DNA from 3 places in the Brachybacterium avium genome. Region 2 is predicted to be linked to each of the others. Evidence: riboswitches for the same ligand, from Rfam matches in the RefSeq annotation. Region 2 holds a riboswitch; each other region holds the start of a gene.
What was found. Region 2 has a riboswitch for thiamine pyrophosphate ahead of CFK39_RS06140 (bifunctional hydroxymethylpyrimidine kinase/phosphomethylpyrimidine kinase). Riboswitches for the same ligand answer to the same signal wherever they lie in the genome.
Positions count from the first base shown of each region.

Region 1 (3,265 bases), 1.7 Mb from region 2:
GTCCGCCTACGCGCCGTACGGTCCCGCCGTCCTGGTCGAGGAGGACTTCGCCTTCTCCGGGAAGATCCTCTCGGGAGCCGAGGAGCTGCGGGAGCGGTGGAAGCGCGGTGTCGCCTTCGTCGAGGGTGTCGTCGGCTTCGCGGTGGGCCGTGAATATGTCGCCCGCCACTTCCCGGCCGCGCACAAGGAGCGCATGACCGAGCTGGTCGACGCGCTGATGGACGCCTACCGCGACTCCATCCGGAGCCTGCCGTGGATGACCCCGGCCACCCGGCAGAAGGCCCTCGCCAAGCTCGAGCGGTTCACCCCGAAGATCGGTTACCCCGAGCAGTGGCGCGAGTACGACGGCCTCGAGCTCGTGCCCGGTGACCTGGTCGCCAGCGCCCGGGCCTCCCGCTGCTTCGAGGCCGCGTTCGAGTTCTCCAAAGTGGGAGGGCCGATCGACGAGACCGAGTGGCACATGACCCCGCAGACGGTCAACGCCTACTACAACCCGGGCGCGAACGAGATCGTCTTCCCCGCCGCGATCCTGCAGCCCCCGTTTTTCGATGCCGAAGCCGAGGACGCCGTGAACTTCGGCGGGATCGGTGCGGTCATCGGCCACGAGGTGGGCCACGGCTTCGACGATCAGGGCTCGAAGTACGACGGCGAGGGCAACCTGGTCTCCTGGTGGACACCCGAGGACCGCGAGGCCTTCGACACCCGCGCCGCGCAGCTCATCACCCAGTACTCGGCCCTCTCACCCCGGGACCTCGACGACTCCCATCGCGTCAACGGCGCCCTGACCATCGGCGAGAACATCGGCGACCTGGGCGGACTGTCCATCGGGGTGAAGGCCTACCTGGCCAGCCACGACGCCGCCGAGGTCGAGGCCGAGATCGACGGCTTCACCGGCCTGCAGCGGGTGTTCTGGTCGTGGGCGACGGTGTGGCGCGGCCGCCACCGCACCCAGGAGGCGATCCGCCGCCTGGCCGTGGACCCCCACGCCCCGATGGAGTTCCGCTGCAACACGGTCGCGAGCCACCTGGAGGAGTTCCACACCGCCTTCGAAGTCCATGAGGGTGATGCGATGTACCGCGCACCCGAGGAGCGGGTGAGCATCTGGTGAGGCCGGAGGCGCCGTTCTACGTGGGTCGCACGCGGCCCTCGTCCATCGGCTGGACCCGCATCGCGATCACTCTGGTGGCCGGCGCCGTGCTCGCGCTGCTCATGGCGCAGCGCTCCACATCGCTGGGCATGCTGCTGGTGGCAGTGCTGTTCCTGGGCCTGGCGGTGTGGACGTGGATGGGGCAGCGGACCCGCTTCATCGTGGACGGGCACGGGCTGACGGTCAGCTTGGGAGGGTTCCTGCCTCGCAAGCCCTGGCCGCTGGAGGATTTCCGCACCGTGCAGCTGCGCGAGCTGCCGCGCTCGCAGGTGGGCGTGGCCCTCGGCGGCTACGGATGGCGTCGCAGCCGCGCATCGACTCCGCAGCCCGCGGAGCTCACCCCTGTCGGGTCGCGGAAGATCTTCACCCTCGACCAGATCCAACAGCCCTACCGGATGCTGGTCACCCGGCCGGGGACGATGGTCGAGATCATCGGCCGCGGCTCCACCCACTACATCCTCTCCCCGAGGACCCGCACGCCACGGCCACCGCGGTCGACCAGGCGATCCGTTCCCGGCGCTGAACGGGTAGACTTCCCCCTCGTCATCCACTGACAGGGGAGCACCGCGAGGTGCTGAGAGTGCGCAGCCCGCGCAGACCCTCGAACCTGATCCGGCTCACACCGGCGTAGGGAGTCGGGATATCCGTGGAGCGCCGCCGGCGCCCGCGCCCCTTCCAGAGGGAAGGAGAAGTGATGACTCGTTTCCGTACCGTGGACCTGCTGGTCACCGTTCTGATCGGCGCCGCCTTCGGCGTCGCGTACCTGGGCTACGGCCAGCTGTACACGCTGATCGGACCGCTGACCGCGACGTTCAAGCCCGCCGAGGGACTGCTGGCCGGGATCTGGTTCCTGCCGGCGATGCTCGCGGGGCTCATCGTGCGCAAGCCCGGTGCCGCCCTGCTGGCCGGGCTGCTCGCCGCCGTGCTGTCGATGCTGCTGGGCAGCCAGTGGGGCTGGGGCACCGCGATCTCCGGCCTGATGCAGGGCGGCGGCGTCGAACTCGCGTTCCTGCTGACCCGCTACCGGCGCTTCGGCCTGCCGGTCGCCGTGCTGGGCGGCGTCCTCGCCGCGCTGCTGGAGTGGGGATGGGAGAAGGTCGCGTACTACCAGGAGATGAGCTGGGCCTTCTCCGGCGCGATGCTCGCCTGCTTCCTGGTCTCCGGGGTGCTGCTGTGCGGCGTGCTCGGCTGGGCGGCCGCACGGGCGCTGGTCTCCACCGGCGCGGTGGACTCCCTCGCCGCCGGCCGGGAGCACGCCCGGGTCGCCGAGGCCTGAGCAGGCGGCCCCGATCACCCCTCCCCGCGCCCCTGCCACGACCGGTCGACAGCTGACCGGTCTGACCTGGCGACCGCTGACCCGCTCCCGGCCCACGATCGCCTCGCTGGACCTCACGATCCCGGCCGGGCAGCGGGTGCTGCTGGCGGGTGCCAGCGGCAGCGGGAAGTCGACCGTGCTGCGGGCCCTCGCCGGGCTCCTCGACGAGGAATCCGGCGAGGGCACCGGCCTGCTGCCTCCACCGACCCGGCCCGGGGAGGCCGGGCTGCTGCTGCAGAATCCCGCGCATGCCGTGGTCGCGGCGACGGCCTTCCGCGACATCGCCTTCGGGCCCGAGAACGCCGCCCTGGACCGCACGGAGATCCGTGAGCGCGTCGCCGCAGCCCTCGCGGCCGCACAGGTGGGGCTGGATCCCCAGCGGGGTCCGCTCGAGGTCTCCGGCGGGCAGCAGCAGCGCATCGCACTGGCCGGCGGCCTCGCCCTCGACCCCGAGCTGCTGCTGCTGGACGAGCCCACCAGCATGCTCGACCCCGACACCGCGGACCGTGTCCGCGAGGCGATCCTCGTGGCCGCCGACGGTGCCGGTCTGGTCATCGCCGAGCACCGGCTGGGGCCCTGGCTGGCTCACGTGGACCGGTTGGTGGTGCTCGGCGAGCAGGCGCAGATCCTCGCCGACGGGGCACCGGGCGAGGTGCTGCGCGAGCAGCGGGCGCTGCTGCAGGAGATCGGGGTGCTGGTCCCCGAGGAGAAGAGCGCGGCGCGACCGGCCGCGACGCGATCAGTCGGGGCGGGGCCGATCGTCGCCTCGCTGCGCGGCGTCACCGTCCCCTCCCGCGGGCTGA
Region 1 is NZ_CP022316.1:3,094,767-3,098,031, reverse strand. It holds gene CFK39_RS13855 (M13 family metallopeptidase) at 1-1,108, shown strand, start outside; gene CFK39_RS13850 (hypothetical protein) at 1,105-1,701, shown strand; TPP riboswitch at 1,693-1,798, shown strand; gene CFK39_RS13845 (ECF transporter S component) at 1,842-2,423, shown strand; gene CFK39_RS13840 (ATP-binding cassette domain-containing protein) at 2,560-3,265, shown strand, end outside.
Region 1: another riboswitch for thiamine pyrophosphate. It lies ahead of CFK39_RS13845 (ECF transporter S component); the one in region 2 lies ahead of CFK39_RS06140 (bifunctional hydroxymethylpyrimidine kinase/phosphomethylpyrimidine kinase).

Region 2 (3,265 bases):
TGGCGTTCCCCGGTGCCGGCGCGCAGGAAGCGGGCGAACTCGTTCTGCGGCAGCAGGACGGTCTGCGTGAACTGCTCGCGGGTCAGTCCCACGGCGCGCTGGATCTCGCGGCCCACTTCGTCGATCCGGGCGGCGATCGCTTCGACGCCGCTGCCCCCGCCTGCGGTGTCGGCGATGACGTCCTCGATCAGCTGCGGGGAGCCGATCCGCCAGAGCACGGCCTTGGCCTGCTCCTTCGTGGTGCCGGTGCCACGCAGTTTGGGGCGGTGGAACTCGGGTTGGCGGCGCACCCGGAAGATGCCGGAGGCGGTCTCGAACACCAGGTCCACCACGCTCGCCTCGGTGGGCGGCGCGAACTGCGAACGGATCCGGTCGCCGCTGCTGACGCTGCCGGCGACCTGCCCGTACAGGGCGTAGACGATGGCATCGAGGATCGTGGACTTGCCGGAGCCGGTGGGGCCCTCGAGCAGGAACATGCCGCTCGCGCCGAGAGCGGCGAGGTCGATCTGCACGGTGCCGGCGAAGGGGCCGATCCCGGTCAGGCGCAGGTGGTGAAGCTTCACGAGGCCTCCTGCTGGCGGCGCACCGCGGTATAGGCGCGGTCCAGGACCTCGTGCTCGGCGGCGGTGGGAGCCGCGCCGGTGACGTGGGCGAGGAAGTCGTCCATCACGTCCAACGGATTCTGCTCCCGCCGCACCACCGGGGTGCCCGCTCTCGCCTCCCGCCCCTCGGGCGCGTATTCGGTCAGCAGCAGTTGCGGGAAGGCCTCGCGCAGCTGTTCCTGCAGGTGGGCGGGGCGGGCCGGGTCGGTGACGACGGCCTTGATCCAGTCGCCGCCGTGCTCGGGGGCGCGGGCGAGGATCTCCTCGAGGGAGCCGCGCAGCTCGGTGAGCGGGCGCGGCACCGGGGTGTGGATCCGTCGGACCTCTGCCGCGGTCCCGGGGGCGCCGAGCTCGACCAGCAGCACCGACTTGCGGTGGTTCTTCTCGGAGAAGGAGAAGGCCAGCGGCGAGCCGGAGTACCAGGCGGGGGCGCCGACGAGGCGGGTGAGGTCCTGGCAGCCGTGCAGGTGGCCCAGCGCCAGGTAGTCGAGGCCTCCCAGCACACCGGCGGGCACCGAGTCGACGCCGCCGACGGAGAGGTCCCGCTCGGAGTCGCTGGCATCGCCGCCGGTGACGAAGGTGTGGGCGAGGACGACGGTGCGCGCTCCCGGATGCGCGGCGGCGCGCTCATGCACACGCTCCAGCGCGGCGCGGGTGACGGCCTCGTGGCTGCGAGCCAGCGGCGGCTCCCCCTCCGCGACCAGCTCGGTGCGGGCCCGGTCGGGTTCGAGGTAGGGCAGGCCGAAGAAGAGCACCTCGCCGTGCTCATCGGCCACGGAGACGGGGTGTTCGATGCCGGGAACGTCGGTGAGCAGGTGGATGCCGGCGCGCATCAGGGAACGGCCGAAGCCGAGCCGCTCCGGGGAGTCATGGTTCCCGGAGGTCAGCACCACGGTGGCGCCGGTGTCGGCCAGGCGCGCCAGGGCGCTGTCCAGCAGGGTCACGCTGGACACGGCGGGCACGGCGCGGTCGTAGACGTCGCCGGGGATGACGACCACGTCGACCCGCTCGGTCTCGACCAGCGCGACCAGCCAGTCGAGGAAGGCGGCCTGGTGGGCATGCAGGTCGACCTTGTGCAGGGTGCGGCCCAGGTGCCAGTCCGAGGTGTGCAGGATCTTCATGCCCTGAGCCTACGAGCGGGGGCCGACAGCCGGTGACGTCTCACCGTCGTGGACGGCGGGCCCCGCTGCGAGCTCGTGCTCTAGGGTGGTCGGCGGACACGGGGTGCGTGAGACGCGCTGAGATGACACCCGTGGAACCTGATCTAGTTCGTACTAGCGAAGGGATGTCCGCATGAGTTCGGATCCTTGCACCCAGTCCCCCTCTGCCCTCCTCCCCGTCCGGCCGACGGTGCCGCGCGTGGTCTCGATCGCGGGGACGGACCCCACCGGCGGCGCCGGCACCGCCGCGGATCTCAAGTCGATCACCGCCGCGGGCGGGTTCGGCATGGCCGTCGTCACCGCGGTGGTCGCCCAGAACACCCACGGCGTGCGCGACATCCATGTGCCGCCGGCCGAGTTCCTCGCCGCCCAACTGGCCGCGGTCAGCGATGACGTCACCCTCGAGGCCGTCAAGACCGGCATGCTCGGCACCGTCGAGGTCATCGAGACGGTCGCGGCCTGGCTCGACGCGCACCCACCGCGGGTGCTCGTGGTGGACCCGGTGATGGTCGCCACCAGCGGGCATCGCCTCCTGGAACCCGCGGCCGAGCAGGCGATGATCCGCTTCTGCCGTCGCGCGAGCGTGGTCACCCCCAACATCGACGAGCTCGCGGTGCTCACCGGTGCGCCGCGCGCGAGGAGCGAAGGGGAGGCGCTCGCGCAGGCCGGCCGCTGGGCGGCGGAGACCGGGGTCGCCGTCGTCGTCAAGACGGGTCACCTCGAGGACCGCGAGGTGAGCAACACCTGGGTGGAGGCCGACGGCGCGCAGCACCGGGCGAGCTCGGCCCGGGTGGAGACCACGAGCACGCACGGCACCGGCTGCTCCCTCGCCTCCGCCCTCGCCACCCGCCTCGGGGCCGGTCACAGCCCCGCCGCGGCCCTGGCCTGGGCGACCCAGTGGCTGCATGAGGCGATCGTGCACGGCGGGGCGCTGCACGTCGGGACGGGGCACGGCCCCGTTGACCACGCCCACCAGGGCCGACGGCTGGCAGCGGCCGGTTCCGCCGCGCCCTGGCTGCGGGTGGGCGAGGTCCCCGCCCGGCTCGAGACGCCCGAGGACCTGATCGATGCCTGCGCGGGAGCTGCCGGGACGGAGGCCGGGACCGCCCCGGTGCTCCCGGTCGTCGCCCCCGCCGGCCCGTGGACCGCCGCGCTCTGGGCCGCCGGCTCCTCCCTGGCTGCGCAGGTGGCGGGCTCCGGATTCGTCCGGGCGCTGGTGGAGGGGAGCCTGACCGGCCCGGCCTTCGAGTTCTATCTCGCCCAGGATGCGCTCTACCTCGCCCGCTACTCCCGCGCCCTGGCCGCCCTCGCGGAGGCGTCCACCACCGCCTCGGGCCGCACGTTCTGGGCGGAGTCCCCCCGGACCTGTCTGACGGTCGAGGCGGAGCTGCATCGTTCGTGGCTCTCCGCGGAACCGGCCGAGGATGGCACCGCCATCAGCCCGGTGACCAGCGCGTACACCGACTTCCTGCTCGCCCATGCGCTCGGCTCCGCCGCCCCGGT
Region 2 is NZ_CP022316.1:1,342,210-1,345,474, forward strand. It holds gene CFK39_RS06130 (AAA family ATPase) at 1-563, opposite strand, end outside; gene CFK39_RS06135 (exonuclease SbcCD subunit D) at 560-1,723, opposite strand; TPP riboswitch at 1,813-1,905, shown strand; gene CFK39_RS06140 (bifunctional hydroxymethylpyrimidine kinase/phosphomethylpyrimidine kinase) at 1,896-3,265, shown strand, end outside.

Region 3 (3,265 bases), 660 kb from region 2:
AGGCGGAGAGCAGGATCCCGTGGCGGTGGTAACCGGTGGACACGATCACTCGCGGGTCTGTCGGCACCGGTCCCAGCAGCGGGAGGTCATCCGGGGTGCCGGGGCGGGCGCGAGCGATCACTTCACGCAGTTCGGTGTCGCGGACGGAGGGGAGGACCTCGGCCGCGTCCTGCAGCAGGGTCAGCACCGCGCCGGCCGACGCGCCGACCATGTCGTCCTCCCGGCTGGTGGCCCCGAGCACGAGGCCGCCGCCGCGCGGCACCAGGTAGAGGGGACGCCCGCGGACCAGGGCTCGGACCGTGTGGTCCAGCAGGTTGTCCTCCTCGGGCAGCAGGGCGGAGGCGGGGACGTGCAGGCGCAGGATGTCACCGTGGACCGGGCGCAGCGACAGGTCGAGCACCCGGTGCGGTCCGTCGATCTCGGTGGTGCCGAGGCCGGCCGCGAGAATGATCCGGTCGGCGTCGATCTCCTCGGTGGAGGCGACGCGGCTGCCGATGGTGAGGGAGACGGGCGGCCCGTCGCCGGGACGCCCCGGGCCGGCCAATGCGTCGACGACGGCGGCGACCAGGGTGCGGGGGTCCACCTGGTGGTCGCGGGCGACGAGCATCGCCCCGGCCACGTGCCGGGCCAGCGTCGGAGCGCGACCGCGCAGCTGCGCGGACGTGAGCTCCTCGACCTCGGCACCCTCCGCGCACTGCTCCTGTGCGAGAAGACGCAGGGCCTCGAGGTCGGACCGGTCGCGGCCGACGACGAGGGTGGGGGTGTCGCGGTAGCCCAGCGGCTCCTCGGTGCGCAGGGCGAGCTCGGCGGCCAGCGCGCGGTGGTGGCTCGCGGCCTTCCTCATCAAGGGCCTCAGCGAGTGCTGGCCGAACTGGACCTCACTGGTGGGAGCCAGCATCCCGGCCGCTGCGTGGGTGGCCTGTTCGGCCACGCCGGTGGAACGGATCTCGACCCGGTGACCGCGGCGTCTCAGCTCCAAGGCGGTGAGCAGTCCGATGATCCCGGCGCCGACGACGGCGACGTGCTGCATGAGCGGTCCTCCTGACGGCGGCATTATCCGCATCCAGTGCTGGTGGTCGGCACGAGGCCCTCTCAGCCCGACGAACGGGCTCCCACGGAACCAGGCCACCCTACCCGCAGCGGCGGGCGGGCGGCGGCGAGGGTCCATCCCGGCGGATCGGCCGACGGTCTTCCGTCCCGGGTCGGCCCGGCCCAGCAGCGCACCGTCCACTGGGACGGGTGCCCTCCTTCCGCACGGTCGCCGCAGCTCCCGCACGGGACGAACCGCCGCACGGGCGGGGCCATGGGTATAGTCGACGACCGACACGGGGTGCCCGACAGGGCTGAGAACACACCCGGTGAACCTGATCGAGTTCGTACTCGCGGAGGAATGTCGTCGATGAGCTGCTGTGCACTGGTCTCACCTGCAGTGGCGCCGTATGCGGCGCCGGCTGCCGTGACACCCCGGCCAGCAGCGCACGATGTACGGGCATCGCAGGCAGTGATGACACCGTCCGGCCCGGGCCTGAAGGGCCTGCGCCTGCCGTCCGCGAGAACGGGATCAGAGCCGACCCCCGTCGTCCCGCTCCTCCACCTGTGGAGCGTTCTCCCGCCCCTGCCCGGATGCCGGTCCTTCCGCCATCCCGGGGGCTCGCATCCCGTCTTCGAAAGGACGAACCACTCATGACCTCCTCTTCCGCTGCGCCCGCGCAGTCCCGGAGCATCCCCGCCCTCGCCGACCAGGTGGTCCTGGTCACCGGAGGCGCCCGCGGCCTCGGCCGCGCGATCACCGAAGCCCTGCTGAGTGAGGGGGCCCGCGTCGTCATCAACCACCTCACCAGCGGCGACGCCGCACGGGAGCTCGCGGCCCGCCATCCCGGCCGAGCGGTCGCGGTGCGCGCCGACGTCAGGGACCGCGGCGAGGTGGAGGCACTGTTCGAGGCGGCGCAGGCCGAGTTCGGCGCGCCCGTCAGCACCGTTGTGAACAATGCGCTCAGCGGCTTCTCGTTCAACGGGGACGCGAGGGCGAAGGCGGACGCGATCGACTACGACGCCTTCTCGGCCCAGTTCGCAAGCGCCGTGCAGGGGGCGCTGAACACGATCCAGGCAGCGCTGCCGGGCTTCGACCGGGCGGGTTCGGGCCGCGTCATCAACGTCGGGACCAACCTCTTCCAGCATCCGGTGGTGCCCTACCACGACTACACCGCGGCCAAGGCGGCGCTGCTGTCGCTGACCCGCACCTTCTCCGCCGATCTCGGCCCGCGCGGCATCACGGTGAACATGGTCAGCGGCGGCCTGCTGCGCACCACCGACGCGAGCTCCGCGACGCCCGAGGCCGTCTTCGACGCGATCGCCGAGAGCACCCCGCTGCAGTCGGTGACCACACCCGCCGAGTTCGCCGATGCCGTGCTGTTCTTCGCCTCGCCGTGGTCGCGGGCGATCACCGGCCAGAACCTGGTCGTCGACGGCGGGCTGGTGAAGGACTGATGGCCGCGACTGCTACCCGCCACGTGCGGCTGAACCTGTTCGCGCACGCGGTCGGCCACCACGGCGCCGCCTGGCGCGCGCCCGGCTCCGCAGTGTCCCGCCTGGGCGACATCACCTACTGGGAAGAGCTCGCCCAGATCGCCGAGCGCGGCCGGCTCGACGCGATCTTCCTCGCAGACGGCCAGTCGATCGCGCCCACCGGCGCCGAGCGCGGGCCCAGCTGGTTCCTGGAACCGATCACGGTGCTCACGGCGATGGCCCGCGCCACCGAACGGATCGGCCTGGTCACCACGGTCTCAAGCACCTTCTGGGATCCGTTCCATGCGGCTCGGCTGCTCGCGAGCCTGGATCACATCTCCCACGGCCGGGCCGGGATCAACGTGGTCACCTCGATGACCGATGCGGAGGCCCGCAACCACAGCATGGCCGCGCTGCCCGCCCACGAGGAGCGGTACGGCACGGCGGAGGAGTTCATCCAGGTCCTCCATGGCCTGTGGGACTCGTGGCCGCGCGAGAGCATCCTTGCCGACCCGAGGGTGTGTACGCCGACTCCTCCCTGCTCCGTCCGCTGGATCACCTTGGTGACTCCTTCGCAGTCGACGGCCCGCTGAATGTGCCGACGCCGCCGCAGGGACGCCCGGTGCTGTTCCAGGCCGGAGCCTCGGAGCCGGGACGCGACCTCGCCGCCCGCTGGGCCGAGGGGATCTACGCGGTGGCCTGGGACCGCGAATCCGCGCACGCCTACCGCACGGACCTCCGTGCCCGCGCCACGGCGCTG
Region 3 is NZ_CP022316.1:2,005,944-2,009,208, forward strand. It holds gene thiO (glycine oxidase ThiO) at 1-1,030, opposite strand, end outside; TPP riboswitch at 1,023-1,126, opposite strand; TPP riboswitch at 1,317-1,408, shown strand; gene CFK39_RS09070 (3-oxoacyl-ACP reductase) at 1,684-2,487, shown strand; partial or broken gene CFK39_RS09075 (LLM class flavin-dependent oxidoreductase) at 2,487-3,265, shown strand, end outside.
Region 3: another riboswitch for thiamine pyrophosphate. It lies ahead of CFK39_RS09070 (3-oxoacyl-ACP reductase); the one in region 2 lies ahead of CFK39_RS06140 (bifunctional hydroxymethylpyrimidine kinase/phosphomethylpyrimidine kinase).